4 regions of the Metabacillus schmidteae genome follow, and region 3 is predicted to be linked to each of the others. Evidence: riboswitches for the same ligand, from Rfam matches in the RefSeq annotation. Region 3 holds a riboswitch; each other region holds the start of a gene.
What was found. A riboswitch is a leader RNA that binds a small molecule or an ion and turns the genes downstream of it on or off. The one in region 3 is predicted to bind cyclic di-GMP.
Positions count from the first base shown of each region.

Region 1 (4,309 bases), on a different contig from region 3:
AGCTGGATTGACGATAATCCATGCAGGATATCCCAATAACAATTGGAAAACAAAAATATCTCCCTCTCCTATAACTTCTCCACCATTTTTAACTAGAAAATTTGATCCTATAGTAAACTGACAATCTTCCGTATAAAAATTAAATTGTTTACTCATATAGCAACTCCTTCAACAGAAAAGAGATCGTAGTCTGACGGCATTATTTCCTGTCTAAGACATTCGATCTCTTTTATCAACTCTATAAGTCTAAAAGACTTTACTTTTTTTCGAATTTGAAGATTTACAGTTGAGTCAGGTAGACAAATAACGCCTACATTTCCCTTCTGAAAAATTCCTCTAGTCTTTGATTTCTCAAAGGAAGATCTTCTAAATAAATCTTTAATCCAACTCTCTTGGTTTTTTGACTGATGATGCAAGGTATATTCGACTGCGTTAATTTGTGGTTGAAAACAACCCATTGACATGTCAAAAAGATATAACGCTCCATCAATTGATCCATTAAAATAGACTCTGTACCCATAAGAAGATTGATGATCCCCATATTTCTTAAATGGTTCAATAACAAATTGAGTTCCATCCATCTCCCATATAAAGTCACCTTTTACTTCTTTGAAATGTACTGATTGTAGGGCAGGACCTAACTTTGAAGGATGAACTGGCGCAAAACAGGTAAGTTTAAACACCTTCTTCAACTCCTTCCTCTTCGATAAGACAATCTTCAGAACAGAAGTTTTTTCCTCTTACTCGAAACAAAGTCTCATCACAACAACTACTACATACACAACAACTTGGTAGACATTCACCTTTCATAAAATAATCACTCTTTCTAAAAGTTTTTTTTATTCAAACTCGCTCTTTCCCAAAAACTAACAAAAAAGCCCCTGGGCAAAGGTTTAATAAGGACACAAAAGTGTCTAAAACCTAAGCCCAGAGGCTACTATGTTTGATCATTAACAGCTGACCTTATGTAATAAATGGTCGCATAAAAATAACAAAAGAAAAAGTTTGAACATATTTATTATAGACTAAATAAATGCACTATTCAACGTTAAGTATTAGCTGATCACTTATAAGGCTAACACTAGTTCTCTTAGCTTTTAGTTTTTATGCCCACTCTAGATTTTCTGCAGATACAATCCTATCTAAAATGCCTGTTCTCCCAAAGTTAATAATCTCTAGTTTAGTTCTACCATAATACCAATGATAGTTTGTTGTATTTTCTAAAGGTTGATATGTTGTTATGAGTAAAGCTTCGACGACATCATTAAATTTTCGTACTGTGAATCTTTCACTCTTTCACCTTCTGGAAATGAATGAACTCCAAACCTAACTTTCAATTCTCCTCTTACAGTTGATAGCCATTGTTTTTCATGTTCTGATAGCCTTTGTAAAAAACTCCTTTAAGTTTTACCAACATAAAGTAATGTTTCGTACCCTATGTATTGACGGTAGATTGCATAAATACCACTGTTATTTAATGCAATCTGATTATGAATTATGTTATTTAATAAATAAGGACCATGCCATTTTATGTATACTGTCGTCATATTTTTCCTCATGGTTATTAGTTAACCTATAGTCTAAAATCGTGCTAATCTATAATTCTATAAATATATTTAACTACAACTACATACCAATAGCATGTATATTAGTGAAAAGTTTAAACAAAAAAGTAGTCTGATATATAATCACGACTACTTTATACTCTACTTGAAAGGTATTCTCTAGCATCATCTCTAGATAGCTTAAAAGTATTAATTATATACTTTTCAGATACTATTTCATCTCTTTTAAGACCTCTAAAATTAGATAAAGGTATATCTCTAGATTTTGCGTATAAAACTTCTATTTTTTCATTTAAAGAATGCGAAAAAACTGTTTTAATTTCTCTAGTAAGTGAAATATGTTCTTCTACAGTATTTTCATCTATTAAAGTTAAACTTTCTCTCACTACAAATTCTCTTGCAGCTACTAATATATTATCTATGCTCTCTCGTTCTTGGATTAAACTCATTAAAAAAACCTCACTTCTCTTCTTCTATTTTTATTATAGAAAAAATCATAGATAAAACTTTTAGATTCCACAATTTTAATAGAAATAAGAATTTTTTATATTATTATAAATTGTTCTTAATATAATTACGGTATTCCATATAATTATTGGGGGTAATCTTAAAAGTGAATTTACGAAATTGTAACACACCTCAAAAACGCACGAATAAATCTGAATACAATAAATTCTTTAGTTGGCAATAAAAAAAGCCATCTATATAATGGCCGGTTGCACTACTAGCTCCAGATTGTTCAAGTGCCCAAATAAGAACAGCCTATCATTGCTTCCAAGTATTTGTTTAATGATAATTACTTCAAAATTATTAGTCAAAATTCAACAAATCACACATTCTAACATCTAATGCATGTGCAATTTCATAAATATTTTCAAGAGAAATGTTACGTAAACCTCTTTCCACATCGCTAATATAAGTTTGATGTAGATCAGTTAAATCTCCTAATTCCTCTTGAGAAAAACCTTTTTTTCTCCTGTGATACCTAACTTTCTGACCAAACTTTATCTTAACATCAATTTTCATCGAAATTTCCTTTCTTATGATTAAGTTTACTAATATTGAAAGGAAAACTCTATAGATTATAAGTTATATTTCCTATTAATTGAATGAATTTCATAATTATGAGCCCTACGGGCTCAAGGCTTCTGAGAACTAAAAAAAGGAGTACCTCCCCAAAATGTCGAATTTAGTAAGCACCACACAAACTAATAAGACTGGAGGAAGACTCCCTATGACTATTATACGACAAGGAAGCCTGTTTGACCTACAAGAATTATATGATTTAGAACCTACCCAACGGTTTGAAGCTATTTTTTCTACTATTGACATTGAACAAATCTTCGCTGTGGTAACGAAGAAATCCCGTTTTGGTAGACCAGTTGAACTTAACTATGCTGCTATGATTTACTCCTTGGTTGCTAGAATTTCAGAAAGAATCCCATTTATTAAAGATTTAGTTAAACGATTGAAGAATGATATGATTTTCCGTCTTGACTGTGGGTTTTTAGTATCTGATTCCGTACCATCAGATGCTGCTTATTCACGAATGATTACTATCATTAGTGAATCGAAGGTTTTGGAAGAGGTTCAAGAAACTCTTCTTCTTCAAGCGATATCCGAAGGATTTATTACGGATGATACCATTGCCATTGATGCCACACACTTTGAAGCACGCGATCAGGCACCTCCAAAAGATGAAAAACCTAAAAATGAACCCAAGAAACGTGGTCGCAAGTCCAATGAGAAAAGGGAACAATGGTTAATTGAAAAAGCAGAACGTGAAGCCAATCTTCCTCTTTTTGAAAAGAAAATTGAAGAACAACTGGACGTTCCTTTAGCCGAACTTCGCCATGAAATTCCTCAAGACCCTCAATGGGGTGTAAAGAAGAATAGCGAAGGGAAAAACGTCTTTTGGTTTGGCTATAAGGCCCACTTAGCAGTTGGCTCAACGAGCCAATACATTTTGCAATCCCTTTTTTCCTCTGGCAACCTTAATGATGGAAAGGCAGCTATTCCTTTATTAACATGTATTCATGAACGTGTGCCTCTTCCAAATCTGCGCTATGAAACAATGGATGCTGGATATGATTTCGAACCTATCTATACGCAGATTCATCGAATGGGACATCAATCTGTTATTGCTTATAACAAACGCAATGAGCCTGAACCTATTGGCTTTGATAAACATTTCGCACCAACATGTGTCAGAGAGCATTCCTACCGTTATGACAGTTTTGATCCGAAATATGAGACACTAAAATATACTCGACCAAAGGAATGTAAAGACTGTTCTTTAGCGAATGATGGTCTTTGTCAAAAGGTATACAAAGTGAGAATCACTACTGATTTGAGAAAATATACAGCACCAGCTCGCGGATCAATAGCTTGGAAGACGATATTTAAACGCCGTACCGCTGTGGAGCGTGTGAATGCTTATCTAAAGGGATATTTCCAGCTGGACAACGTTCGTTATCGTACTGGAAAACGTGCCAAAGTTCATTTTGACTTAGTAACTTTAGTTTATAATGCTTCAAAATTAGCTGCCGATCGTATCAATGCCGTGTTAATTCAACAACAAGCAGCTTAAACATTAAAAAATTTAATAGAAAACAAATTCTGAAGGTCTGTGTTTCTTTAAAATAAGTAATTATGAAATTGATTCAATTACCAAGAATTAATATATTTTTTTAAATTCATATTATCAAACAAGGAAATTATAATAAAAGTATAATACAGGTCTT
Region 1 covers NZ_CAESCH010000003.1:203,529-207,837, reverse strand. Annotated here, with positions in the region: gene HWV59_RS26685 (hypothetical protein) at 1-156, opposite strand, end outside; gene HWV59_RS26680 (hypothetical protein) at 153-683, opposite strand; gene HWV59_RS26675 (hypothetical protein) at 1,401-1,547, opposite strand; gene HWV59_RS26670 (hypothetical protein) at 1,700-2,014, opposite strand; cyclic di-GMP riboswitch class II at 2,268-2,350, opposite strand; gene HWV59_RS26665 (helix-turn-helix domain-containing protein) at 2,376-2,591, opposite strand; gene HWV59_RS26660 (IS1182 family transposase) at 2,800-4,155, shown strand.
Region 1: another riboswitch for cyclic di-GMP. It lies ahead of HWV59_RS26670 (hypothetical protein); the one in region 3 lies ahead of HWV59_RS18930 (anti-repressor SinI family protein).

Region 2 (4,309 bases), on a different contig from region 3:
GGAAAAGTAAATAAACAATAATCATGACCGGTGCTAAATATTGCAATAATGTTGCCACAGCAGCATTACCATGTTTTATGGAGGCCATGTAAGTATATTGAACCGCAAGCATTCCAAATAACCCGAAAATCAGCAATTGAATAGCAATCCTTTTTGTTTTCCAAACACCAAGTATTTGCGAACGATCTTTTCTGAAAAATTGAACGGTTAGAAGTAAAAAGCCGGCAATAAGTAATCGGGTTGTCACCAGCCAATCTACATCAATCCCATATGTTTGAAAAAGCTTCTTAGAAACTGTCCCGCCAATTCCCCAAAACACAGCCCCTGTTAAAACAAGAAGTATTCCTTTTGTTCTATTCATGTATGACTTTCTCCTTAATATATAAAAATTGTGTTATAGTATCTTAAATAATAAAAGGTAATTTCCCGGAAGAATACATAAATCGAATCAAAAAATATAAGGATATTGAGGTGGACATATGCAAATAAAAGATTTTAAGATTGATAACAGCTTAAAAGAATTAACTGAACATCGTACAGTTTTATTACCAATTGCATGTTACGAAACAACAATATCAAAAAATATAAATGGATATATACCACTTCACTGGCATGAAGAATTTCAATTTGTTTTCGTTGTAAAAGGAGAAGCAACTTTTCAAATAAATGATGAAAGTGTTGATGTTAGTGAAGGTGAGGGGGTATTCATAAATAGCGGATGCCTGCATATGGCAAAAGAGAGGAATGACTCGGGATGTGTCTATATATGTTTAAATGTTTCTCCTAGTTTTATCGTATCCCAAGAGCTTTTTCCAACCTTTGTATCCCCCTTTATGCAGGCGACAAATATTCCTTATATACGGTTGGTTCCAAATGAACTTTGGGCGGGAAATATAGTAAACTCTATTTTAGAAATTAATCAAATGGTAAAACAAAAATCGCCATTCTATGAAATGGATATTAGTGTCCATCTAACATTAATTTGGAAAAACCTCATATTGAATGGAAGTCAATTAGAGTATGAACAGACCGAATTGATAAAGAGTAAGCGAATGAAGCAAATGCTAAATTGGATTCATCTTCACTATAATGAGAAAATCCTTTTAGACGATATTGCACAAGCAGGACAATTAAGCCGTTCTGAATGCTGTCGGTATTTCAAAAAAATGGTGAAGAAAACACCTTTGAATTATGTGACTGATTACAGGATTCAAAAAAGCTTACCACTACTACAACAATCAGAAGCTAATGTCACAGAAGTGGCCTATTTAGTAGGTTTTAATAGTACAAGCTATTTCATTGATAAATTTCGAAAGGCGATGCATATGACACCTTTAGCATACAAAAAGACTTTTCACCCTTGAAATAGCAACTTCAGTTTAAAAAAAGATTGGGAGGGAATTGAATGTTAATAAAAAAAATCAATGATGAGTTATCGTTAAAATTAATAGAATTAAATGATGCAAAAAGAGTGGTCGAGTTAACAAATAATCATACGATTAGGTGCATTCCATAAAAAGAATGCACATTTTTTTCGATATGAAAACATTAGGCTTGAATAACCAGGAATATTTACCTAAAATAATGGTATTACATATGGTAGGAGCTTGAAATAATATGATTTCAAATGAAGAAATGATTCTCTTTATGAAACAAATCAATTTGTTAATTAATGAGTATAATAAATGTCATGATTTACAGATCAAGGAGCAAATATATGAAGAAATAATCGTTCTTAGCGATTTAATTGATACCTAACTTCCGAAGACAGCACAGTCCTCTTACAATGCATTTACCAATCTTTCTCCAAGAAATCGTTATCTGTTTCCTTTTATTTAGGAAGTGGAGGGTCAAATATATTCCATAAAAAAATCACAAATACAATAGATAAAACCCATGCAATCCAGGGCTTCCTATAATGGATCACTAATAAAGAATATGTTGTGATATTAAAGATAAAAGACCAGGCAAGTGTCCACCCATGCTGATGGATGATGCTATTATTGTGTTTTTTTATTATTGCCTATATATATTGTCTTACTCTTATTAAGCTTACTGATTCTTGTAGATAAGATGTTGTTTCACTGAGGGACCTCTTTTGGCCATTCTTAAAAGGATATGCTAAGAAGTAAGGTAACATAAAGTTAAAAGTGAAAAATACTCCTTTTTCACCCTCCTGTGTATAAAAACACTTTAAAAATCTTCATTTCGACATAAAAACCCATGCTTTTACAAAAAACCACTATTGAAGGAAAAAAGTGCCTAATATATAATTCGTTTAGATAGGAAAAAAGTATCATATAACTCTATCAGATAATAAAATTTTCCTACGATGATGGCAAACTTATTGAAAGATAAGGACACAAAGTCACAGACCTACAATTTTCGAAAATTATGGTGGCTGGACTACCGAATAGCATGGAGGCTATTCCAATAGTCTCTTTTTTGACCATTAGCACTTGATTAAACAGAGGGTGGACTCATAACTAGGTGAGTGAGTATAAATTATCGGAGGGGATTTAAATGAAAAAACTATTATCAACAATTTTAGCAATGACTTTATCTTTTAGCGTTGGGACAAGCGTATTTGCTATGGAGAATACAGAAGTACCTAATAAAGATGTGAAAAGCGCACTTGAATTAATTGAAAAAACAAATTTGGATATTGATGTAAAGATTGAAAAGGCAGTAGAAGAGGCAGATAAACTTAATGCTGAATATCTTAACGATGTCAAAGAAATAGAATTAGGAAAAGAAATGTTTAAATTAATTGAAGAAAGGGAAAGGGCAGTTGAGGAATTACAAACTGCAATAGATTCTAATAAAGCAGAGAAAGCTCAAGAAAAATTAAATAAAATTGAAGAAAAAATGAAAGAACACCAAGATAAGATAAATGAAAAAATTAGTGCTTTACAAGAAGGCATTATTGAATTAACAGAAGAAATGTTGGCAGTAAATGGTGAAAGAAAGACTGAAAAAATAGAGGGAAAGATTGCAAAATTAGAGGGAAAATTAGATGGAAAATCAGCAAAGACTGCTGAAAGAACACAAAAATATACTAAAGACTTAGAAAAAACAATTGAAAAAGTTTACGATGAAACGTTAAAAATGTCAAATGAAACAGTAGAGAAAGCAGCTGAAAAAGGAGTTATTGCAGAATGTAGTTGGAAACTTGTAAGATTTGCTGATCGCTGGGTTTGGATTGATCCGATTAGAGTTGTAGGATTTTAATAATAAGTAATATGTACTATAGAAATGTAGTGAAAATATGAGGAACGGGAACTCTATTGATCTCGTTTTTTATTTATTCAGGGTTTGGGGTGAAACGAGTGGCTGGTTTCCAAGTGAGAAAAAAAGGTTCTTCATTAGAAAAAGTAAAATTAAATAGTGATGTTGAATTTAGCCTGCTTACTAGAGGAGATGGAGCCGAGGTATTGCATCAGACAATAGAAGAGGGAAGGTTATTCTACGTATATCCAAGTGATAATCCAAATTCATTAGAATTTTACTTTATTCTATCAGGACACGTCTCATTTGAGTTTGAAAATGAAAGGCATATCTTAGGTCCAGAGGATTATTTTATTGCAAGAGATTTAAAAGATCCAATTCATTTTACTACTTTATCTAAGTTATCTCTTCTATGTGTTTTTACAGAACAAGTATTTAAACATATAAGTAAAGATATATCAGCATTAATTGAAATAGTAAATAAAGTAGAAGAAAAGGACCGTTACACTTATAAACATAGTGAAAGAGTTGCACAATACTCCGTAAAAATTGCAAGAAAGCTCAAGTTAAATAAAGAGAATTTAGAAAATCTTACAATTTCAGCTTCTCTTCACGATATTGGGAAAATTCATGTCCCTATTGAAGTCCTTAATAAACCGAGCCGTCTAACTGATGAAGAGTTTGCATTAATAAAAAAACACCCAGTTGATGGTGCTAAAATGCTTAATGGTACATCCTATGAAGAACTTGCTCCAATTATTGAACAGCACCATGAGAGATTAAATGGTACAGGCTATCCATATGGATTAAAAGGAAATGAAATTCTACTTGAAGCTAGGATCATAGCAGTGAGTGATACTTTTGATGCAATGACAGAGGATCGTGCTTATAGAAAGGCAATGAATGACCAAATTGCCATAGATGAACTAATAAGATTATCGGGAACACATTATGATGAAGATGTCGTAAAAGCATTTGAGGAAATCTTAAAAGAAGAAGGAAGGATAAAATAATTTTTACGAAAAAACGGCAGATTCTCAGCCGTTTTATTACTTTATTAAATAATCCTCTAGACACATTG
Region 2 covers NZ_CAESCH010000002.1:388,318-392,626, forward strand. Annotated here, with positions in the region: gene HWV59_RS22695 (EamA family transporter) at 1-361, opposite strand, end outside; gene HWV59_RS22700 (AraC family transcriptional regulator) at 480-1,364, shown strand; cyclic di-GMP riboswitch class I at 2,328-2,414, shown strand; gene HWV59_RS22705 (hypothetical protein) at 2,524-3,231, shown strand; gene HWV59_RS22710 (HD-GYP domain-containing protein) at 3,330-4,241, shown strand.
Region 2: another riboswitch for cyclic di-GMP. It lies ahead of HWV59_RS22705 (hypothetical protein); the one in region 3 lies ahead of HWV59_RS18930 (anti-repressor SinI family protein).

Region 3 (4,309 bases):
TATCTTCAACTTTCAGAGAAAATAAATTGGCTAGTATTCATTTATAATATGAATACTAGCCTTATTTAATTATTACAAAGAAAATGATAGGTTGTTAAATAAATGAGATCTATATTTGTTACAATTAAATATTGGTTATAGAATTCTTTAACGTATTTTACCTTACTAGTTTATATATCGGTACAATTCATATTAAGATTCCATGTAAATACAAAATGGGAAAGGTTATAAATTCCCTTTCCCCATTTTGTCAAATGCCAAATATTACTTTCTAATTTCTTTTTGATGCTTTCTCATTGTGAAGGAATTTTTTTATTGCATCATAGGATAGACCGAGTTTTCTTGCTTCACTTATTAATTCAACCCATTCCTTTTCCATATCTTTTAAACCTATTTGTTCCTTCACTTTAGTCATCTGAAAAATCCTCCTGTGTAGTAGTGGGGTTTCTTTGCTTAGAATTTATCCATTTCTTAAACCTTAAGTAGTCCCGAAACTCTTTAAAATCATTTTTACTCATACCCTCCTTTATTGCTTTATTCAACAAGATATTCCATTCTTTATCAATGAAGTTTGTGTTTAAAGGGTCGTAGGAGGTTGTTGCTCCTAATAAATCTTCGACTTCTGTATCAAGTGGAATTGCAATCTTTTTTAAAAATTGAATGGAAGGGTTCTTTTGCACATCTCTTTCAATATAACTTAAATAAGATTTAGATACCCCAGCTAATTCAGCTAATTCACTAATTGTATATCCCTTTTCCTGCCTCAGCTCCCTTACTCTTTCTCCAACCATATTTTGGGTCTCCTTATCAATAATAGTTTAAATAGGTACACTATTCATTATACAGCACAATTTGTTCTTTATAAAGTATAAAGATTACTAGGAAAGGGATGAGATTGGATGGAAAACATAGCTTTTGTTCTTTATTAAGAAAATATATATAGTTTTAGTGGGACGATAGTATTGACTTGTTCTTTATAGTGGATTAATCTATTCTTATCAACAATAACAGAAAATGACTGGAACTAGAAACTTTTGTTCTCTATAAAGAATGAGAATTATATGAGGTGATAAAATGAGATTCTTATGTTATTACATAGCACTATTAAACATAGTAGATGCCTTAGCAACATACATAGGGGTTTCAGGTAGACATATTCAGGAAGCTAATCCATTAATGAACGTACTATTAGATCTAGGGCCAATGCCTTTTTTATTCACAAAAATATTACTATCATTCATTTTATTTTCTCTTCTATATTTCGATAAAATTCCCAACTGGAACATCTTAAAAAGGATATTAGGGGTTGGTTCAATATTGTATACCATTATTATTGGTTTTCACGGTTTTTGGATAGTAGAGGTCTTTTATAGTTAAAGTAAAGGATGGGAGTGTATGTATAGAAAAACGTGTACTAGGTGTAATAATACATCCTATAGCAGTTCAAAAATAAAAAAATGGATATGTCCTTATTGTGCAAATGAAATTATCGATGGAAAAATATGTAGTGTCAACCACCAAACTAACCTTCAGCATTCTTGCCGCATTTATGAACAATATAGAGGCAGAAAAATTTATAATAATTGATAAGCTTATAAATAAAAGAGCATCCGAAAGCCTTAGCTCCCTGGGATGCTCTTACTTATTGTCATTGCTTATTTTCCACTTAGTAAATTCCAAAAACTCCTTAAACTGCTCCTTTGAAACACCAGACTTCATTGCATCCTGTACGAGTTTTGTCCATTCTATGTCAAGCTCTTCTGGGTCGGATTCGTTATGTTCATTAAGAAGAGTATTAACTGATACACCAAGAACTGATGAGACTTTTTCTAAAAATTGAACAGAAGGGTTTGACTGGAGATTACGCTCAATCGAACTTAGGTAGGATTTTGCTACTCCCGCTCGTTCTGCTAGTTCGGACAGTGATAGATTTTTTTGTGTGCGATATTTTTTGATTCTTGGACCAATCACGTCAAGTCACCTTCCTTATTGAAGCCATTATAACATATAAAGAAGGGTTTGTTTTATATGCAGAACACAAATCAAAAAAAATTTACATTGAGTTAATACTATTTATGACGATTTTAAAACGGCATTTGACTTTTTGGATAAGAAATCTTTTATTTCCTCTACACTGATTCCTAGTTCTAAAGCTTCTAGTATGAGCTCGACCCACTCTTGATCGAGCTGTTCATCATGTGTGATTTTTTCAACTATCTCCATTTTTCTTTTCCTCCTAAAATACCAATCTGTATTTCAGGCAGCCCAGCCGTCTTAGTTGTTAACCTGAAGACCCGTGACTTTGCGTCCCTATTTTTCAATAGGTTTGCCTTTGTACTGATTATTTTGTCATCAAGTGTTAATAATTATATTTCTATAGTCCTTTATTTATGTATAACTTTTTAACTATTAACAAGTTCTATTATAAAAGAGAATTATTATCAATGTATGCTGAACTTTGTCGATGAAATAAATTTTTTTCATTTATCTGTAATTTTTACAATGAATTTACAAAAGTAGGTGAGAAGAAAGGTTTTTTAGATGTTATTCTGGCTTTATTTTTACAATAAATTAATAAGAAACGGAGATTTTAAAATTAATTTTTGTCGAACGAAAATTAATTTTTATCAATTTGTACTTCTCCTAAGTAATTAGTATCATTACTTAGGAGTTGAAAATACCTTCCGGGGTCAAATAAAAAATCCCGCCGCTTTGAATTGAAATGTGAATCTGAGGTTCATAAAGCTCTTTCAATGCTTGTTTTTCGACTTCATAGCATTCAGGTTTTTCCTCTAGGTCTTCGTAAAAATGGTTTAAAAGTTCTAGGTCTTCGTTCCATCTATCTCTTGCCTTGTCTGCCCATGTATGATCTTGGGCTTGTATATCTTGCAAAATGAATTGTTCAATTCGTTTTAAACCACTTTCCGGCCTAATAAGGGGAGACATCGTAAAGCAAAGATCTGGAATTTTTGGTGTTAAGTCTAAATTTTCAAGTTTGTCTTGAAAGTTTTCGACTATAGTACCGCTTATTAAATGTAGGCCGATCGAGTATAGGTGGTCCTTTTTCATATCGCATTGGTAGGAAACGATGATATTGACTCCGACCCAAGGATGGAGAGGTTTATTTCCTCCGTCTGTTTTGACATGTTCAAAAAGTCTGATATAGCTTCCCAGTGTTTTGGTTGATTGAAAAATTTGGTGAAGACGGGGAGCACCGAAATGCATGACCTCTCCTTTCAGGTCTTTTGGCGCACGATTTTGATCAGTGATTAGGGTAAGTTTCATTGGGTTTGGTACCCCGTTTGTTTTTTCAAGGTAGTGCCAGTAAAATGGTCTATTCATTAAAAGCTTATCCATTTCAATAGTAAGTTGTACTGTTATATATCCTTCTTTGTTTTCAAGAATGTCACAGGAATTGGATTTGAAAAAGCTTTCTAAAAAGTGATGAATTTGTTCTTGCTGCATACTGTCGCCACCTTTCTACTTATCTCCGCTTGCTGCTTTTCGTTGTTCTTGTGAAGCTTGAGCATAATCGAGAATTGATGTTAAATTCTCCATTTTTATTTTCATTTCTCTGTCGCTTTTTGAGTGGTACATGATGTCTTGTATATGTTCCTCGAAGTTTTTAATTTCTAATCGAGTGAGAATCTCATCAAGGTCACCAATGACTTTTTCAAATAAATTAATTTTGTCATACAGAAGAGTTAAAATATGTTCTTCAACTGTGTTTTTGGTTGCCATATTGTATATGTTAACGTCTTGTTCCTGACCTAAACGGTGTATACGACCAATACGCTGTTCTAAACGCATTGGATTCCATGGTAAATCATAATTGATAATATTATGACAAAATTGAAGGTTGATTCCTTCACCGCCAGCTTCTGTCGCTATGAGTACTTGTACGCGATTTTTAAAGAGTTCTTTCATCCAATCTTTTTTTCCTCTTTTAAAGCCACCACGAAATGGAACGGACGTAATGCCATGCTGCTGAAGAAACCATTGTAAATAAAATTGAGTTGCTCGATATTCAGTGAAAATAATGACTTTATCATCAAGTTCTTTGATTAACTCTACTACTTTTAATGCTTTTGAGTTTTGCGTAACACCGTCAATGGCCATCATAATTTCTTTGATGACATCATTTGGCAAAACAGCTTCCTCTTCTTCAGGCAAGTCAAGCATCTTTTTAAGAGTCATATAGACAGCTTCACGACTACTGCAAGCTTCCCGTTGTAAGGTCATAATAGAGAAGGTGTTTGCAGCATATTGTGATGATGACTTAAGAGCAGAAATGGTGTCATAAAGATGT
Region 3 covers NZ_CAESCH010000001.1:3,868,235-3,872,543, reverse strand. Annotated here, with positions in the region: gene sinI (DNA-binding anti-repressor SinI) at 272-415, opposite strand; gene HWV59_RS18945 (helix-turn-helix domain-containing protein) at 408-791, opposite strand; gene HWV59_RS18940 (DUF5658 family protein) at 1,075-1,377, shown strand; gene HWV59_RS18935 (helix-turn-helix domain-containing protein) at 1,639-1,971, opposite strand; gene HWV59_RS18930 (anti-repressor SinI family protein) at 2,074-2,223, opposite strand; cyclic di-GMP riboswitch class I at 2,257-2,341, opposite strand; gene HWV59_RS18925 (YqhG family protein) at 2,665-3,465, opposite strand; gene HWV59_RS18920 (DEAD/DEAH box helicase) at 3,481-4,309, opposite strand, start outside.

Region 4 (4,309 bases), on a different contig from region 3:
GGAGAAGCAACAAAGTTGAAGTACAAGAAGGACGAAATTTTAGAAGAAGAACCAGTGAAGTAAATGAATTCTATCTACTTTAAGTAAATCGACAATTCCCTACATACTCACCTGAAATTTTTTTACAAAATCATACTATTTTTGCGAAATTGTGATAAAATAGGTAATTAGGTCAGTATTTCGGATATGAAGATTTGCAAGGAGGATATAGATAGAATGTTTGCGAGGGATATTGGTATAGATCTTGGTACGGCTAACGTACTTATTCATGTGAAAGGGAAGGGAATTGTGTTAAACGAGCCTTCCGTTGTTGCCCTGGACAAAAATACTGGTAAGGTACTTGCCGTTGGTGAAGAAGCTAGACGTATGGTAGGACGTACTCCTGGGAATATTGTTGCTATTCGCCCATTAAAAGACGGTGTTATTGCAGACTTTGAAGTAACAGAGGCAATGCTAAAGCACTTTATTAATAAGCTGAATGTAAAAGGGTTACTTTCAAAGCCGCGCATGCTCATTTGCTGCCCAACGAATATTACATCTGTTGAACAAAAGGCAATTAAAGAAGCTGCTGAAAAAAGCGGCGGTAAAAATGTATTTCTTGAGGAAGAACCAAAGGTAGCAGCAATTGGTGCCGGTATGGACATCTTCCAACCTTATGGAAACATGGTTGTTGATATTGGCGGTGGAACTACTGATGTCGCTGTGTTGTCAATGGGCGATATTGTCACCGCCTCTTCCATTAAAATGGCTGGGGACAAGTTTGACGCGGAAATTTTAAATTACATTAAAAAAGAGTACAAGCTATTAATCGGTGAGCGTACTGCAGAAGATATTAAAGTCAATGTAGCAACTGTATTCCCAGGCGCACGTTATGAAGAAATCAGTATTCGTGGTCGTGACATGGTAACAGGATTACCTCGTACAATTACCGTGAACTCAACAGAAGTGGAAGCAGCACTTCGTGAACCAATTTCCGCCATTGTACAAGCTGCTAAGAGTGTCCTGGAACGTACTCCTCCAGAACTTTCAGCAGACATCATCGACCGCGGTGTTATTTTAACAGGTGGTGGAGCACTACTTAACGGCTTAGACCAACTTTTAGCTGAAGAACTAAAAGTACCAGTACTAGTAGCTGAAGCACCAATGGACTGCGTAGCAATCGGCACAGGAATCATGCTGGACAACATGGACAAACTTCCACGCAAAAAATTCGGATGATACTTTTAAGAACCTGACTTGTGCAGGTTCTTTTTTTGTGTGGGTCATGGTGTGGGTCATGGGGACAGGTTCCTTGTCCCGGCAGTGTGTGTAGAATCATGGCGGAATTTGTCTAATCGCAAATAAATTCGAAAAATAGTAAATAAATTTGTCTAATCGCAAATAAATTTTTGAAATCGCAAATATAAATGAAGAATCGCAAATAAGGTCCAAAGGAAGGTCCAATGGGACAGGTCCCTCGTCCCGCCAATAAGTTTGTACTCAAATAGGAATAAAAGCATAAAAAAGAATCGGCCACAAAAAGCCGATTCTCCATCCATTCTCCTTACCGTAACTCCATCCAGCTCCCCACGTGATGCACCGCAACACCTTTAAAGCTTGAATAATCCTTATAAGCATCTGAAACAAGCGCAAGCTCTTGGTCCATCGCACTTTGCCCTTCCTCATAAAACGTCAGGAATCCGTCACTGCTGCCCAGGTTCATCGTTTCAACAGCAATCGTGACATCTTTATTAAGTGACGCTGCAAGATTTATTTCGTATTTCGCTAGCTCAATAATCCCATTGGGACCAACAGCCTTATCACGGTATGCCATGATTGTAATCTCACTCGTATTCTTAATCACCCATTCAGCGAGATTTCCTTTTCCGTATTTATTTTTCACATTCATCTCGTCAAACCAAAAAGGAATATCAGCGGCGAATGGTATTCCAAGTGTCTTCGCAGTATTCGCTGCAGTTAAAATGACATTTTGATATTTCAGCACAGCTCCACTGTAATTTGTAGTCCATTGTGAAGTAAGATATGGCTCAACATCAAGATGAATGCCGGAAAATTTTTCACCCTCAGCTGCACTTGTTTGATAGGCGGAAACCCAGTTCAAAAAGTTAGTAAAAGCCTTAGATGATGGTCCCCATTCAGGAGCACCGTCAAGCGCATAAACCTTTATTTGACGTGCTGAAGCTTCTTTAATAAATTGTTTATATTGGTCAACATTAATCAATCGGTTAATTTGTAAATACACATGAGATACTTGTTTATTTTCAAGAAATTCTAATATAGCTTCACGATTCGTCACAATTTGATTCGTATCCCAAAGCCATGTAGAGTATTCCGTGTTCGCGCTGGCATTTGCTTTATTCACACCGGCAACCCCCAACACAAACATAGTTAAAATAAACATCAAGATTATTCTTTTCATCTTATTCTTCTCCCTATAAAGCCCATGGCTCAAAAAGGAGCCTGGCAGCTTGGCGACCGTGCAATGTAAAATATTGTATAGGCCCATAGCTTTGCGTCCCTGCCTTTCGACAAGTTTGCCCTTATCAGATTTTTCTTTATTATAAAGACAAGCTAGGAAAAAAGAAATAAAAATATTTTTTCCTAAAAACTAACAATGGAGAAAACAATCGTTCTCCTTTATAATCAATAATAGGGAATTCTGTCGAAAAAGAATTCAGTTGTTCGGACAAAAACACGGTTAAGGTGGGTTTACTCATGCTAAGAGGTTTATATACAGCAACTGCAGGGATGTTGGCACAGCAGCGCCGAACAGAAATGCTATCAAATAATATGGCAAATGCAAATACAGCGGGGTATAAAGCGGATCAATCGACAATCCGGGCTTTTCCGGAAATGCTCTTGCAGCGTATGGAAAATAAAACTGTTCCAACTGGTAATGGAATGAATGTAGCAGGCATGCAAACAATTGGTTCGATTAATTCTGGAGTTTATTTACAGGAAATTAAAAGTAGAGATATCCAAGGTGAGCTAAAGGAAACAGGCCTGGTAACTGATGTTGCCTTAGTTGAAGAAACTGTTCCTCTACATCCGGAAACAAATGTAAAAGGTTCATTATTCTTTGCTGTTCAAAACGGAGCTGGTGAGGAACGCTACACACGCAACGGACATTTTACATTAGACGAAAATGGTCTTTTACTTTCAGATGGAAATCCTGTGCTTTCAACAGCAGGACAACCAATCTCTATCCAAGCCAGTGAATTCAGCGTTACAACTGCCGGCGATGTTTTGGTAGATGGAGAACCAGAACCTATCGCACAAATTGATGTCCGTTTTGCTGAAGATGTACGTAATCTAGTCAAAGAAGGAAATGGAATATTCCGTACTTCAGACGGCCAAGCCCTTCCAACAGCAATCAACAATGGTGACATCCAATACAATTTAAAACAAAACTATCTGGAAACTTCCACTGTAGATGTAGGAAGAACATATACGGATATCATGACAGCCTACCGTTCATTTGAAGCAAATCAAAAGGTGCTGCAAGCATATGATAAAAGCATGGAAAAGGCCGCAAATGAAATTGGCCGCTTATCATAATAGGGGGAAATAATAAATGTTACGCTCAATGATTACAGCGACTAATACAATGGGCCAGATCCAAAAACAGCTTGATCAAATTGGCCACAACCTGGCAAATGTTGATACTCAAAGCTATAAAAGAACGGAAACAACATTCTCCGAATTAGTTCGTCAGCAATTTACTAATCAAGGCAATGCATTAGAAGAAAGAGAAGAAGAACGTTTTGGAACAGAACTTGGGATTCGACAAGGAACAGGCGCAAGACTAAATAAAAGCGTTGTGTTTACACAAGGCAGCATCAAGCAAACTGGCAGATCACTTGATATTGCTTTTACTTCACCAGATCAGTTTTTACAAATTGATGTAAATGGGCAAATTAATTATACTCGAGATGGTGCTCTATATTTATCGCCAGCAACGGACGGAAGTAACCAGCTCTTACTCTCAACAGCATCGGGTAACCTGGTCCTGGATGAAAATCAAAACCCAATTCGGTTCAATGATACATTTAAAGAGCTTATGATTTCAAAAGATGGAACAATTAGAGCCATACCGAGAAATGAAACAGAACAACCACAAGAGTTCCAACTAGGTGTTATTCAAGTAGATCGTCCGCAAATGCTGAGTCAGTTAGGGAATAATCTTTACGGATTAAAAGATCTGGGTGACATGCAAATCGAAGACGTATTAACCTACTTAGAAGGTGCAGACCGCGGGGCTGTCACAATGCAGCAGGGTGCACTTGAAATGTCCAATGTTGATTTAACA
Region 4 covers NZ_CAESCH010000002.1:5,029-9,337, forward strand. Annotated here, with positions in the region: gene spoIIID (sporulation transcriptional regulator SpoIIID) at 1-63, shown strand, start outside; gene mreB (rod shape-determining protein) at 217-1,218, shown strand; gene HWV59_RS21015 (amidase) at 1,544-2,419, opposite strand; cyclic di-GMP riboswitch class I at 2,460-2,549, opposite strand; gene HWV59_RS21020 (flagellar hook-basal body protein) at 2,716-3,558, shown strand; gene HWV59_RS21025 (flagellar hook-basal body protein) at 3,575-4,309, shown strand, end outside.
Region 4: another riboswitch for cyclic di-GMP. It lies ahead of HWV59_RS21015 (amidase); the one in region 3 lies ahead of HWV59_RS18930 (anti-repressor SinI family protein).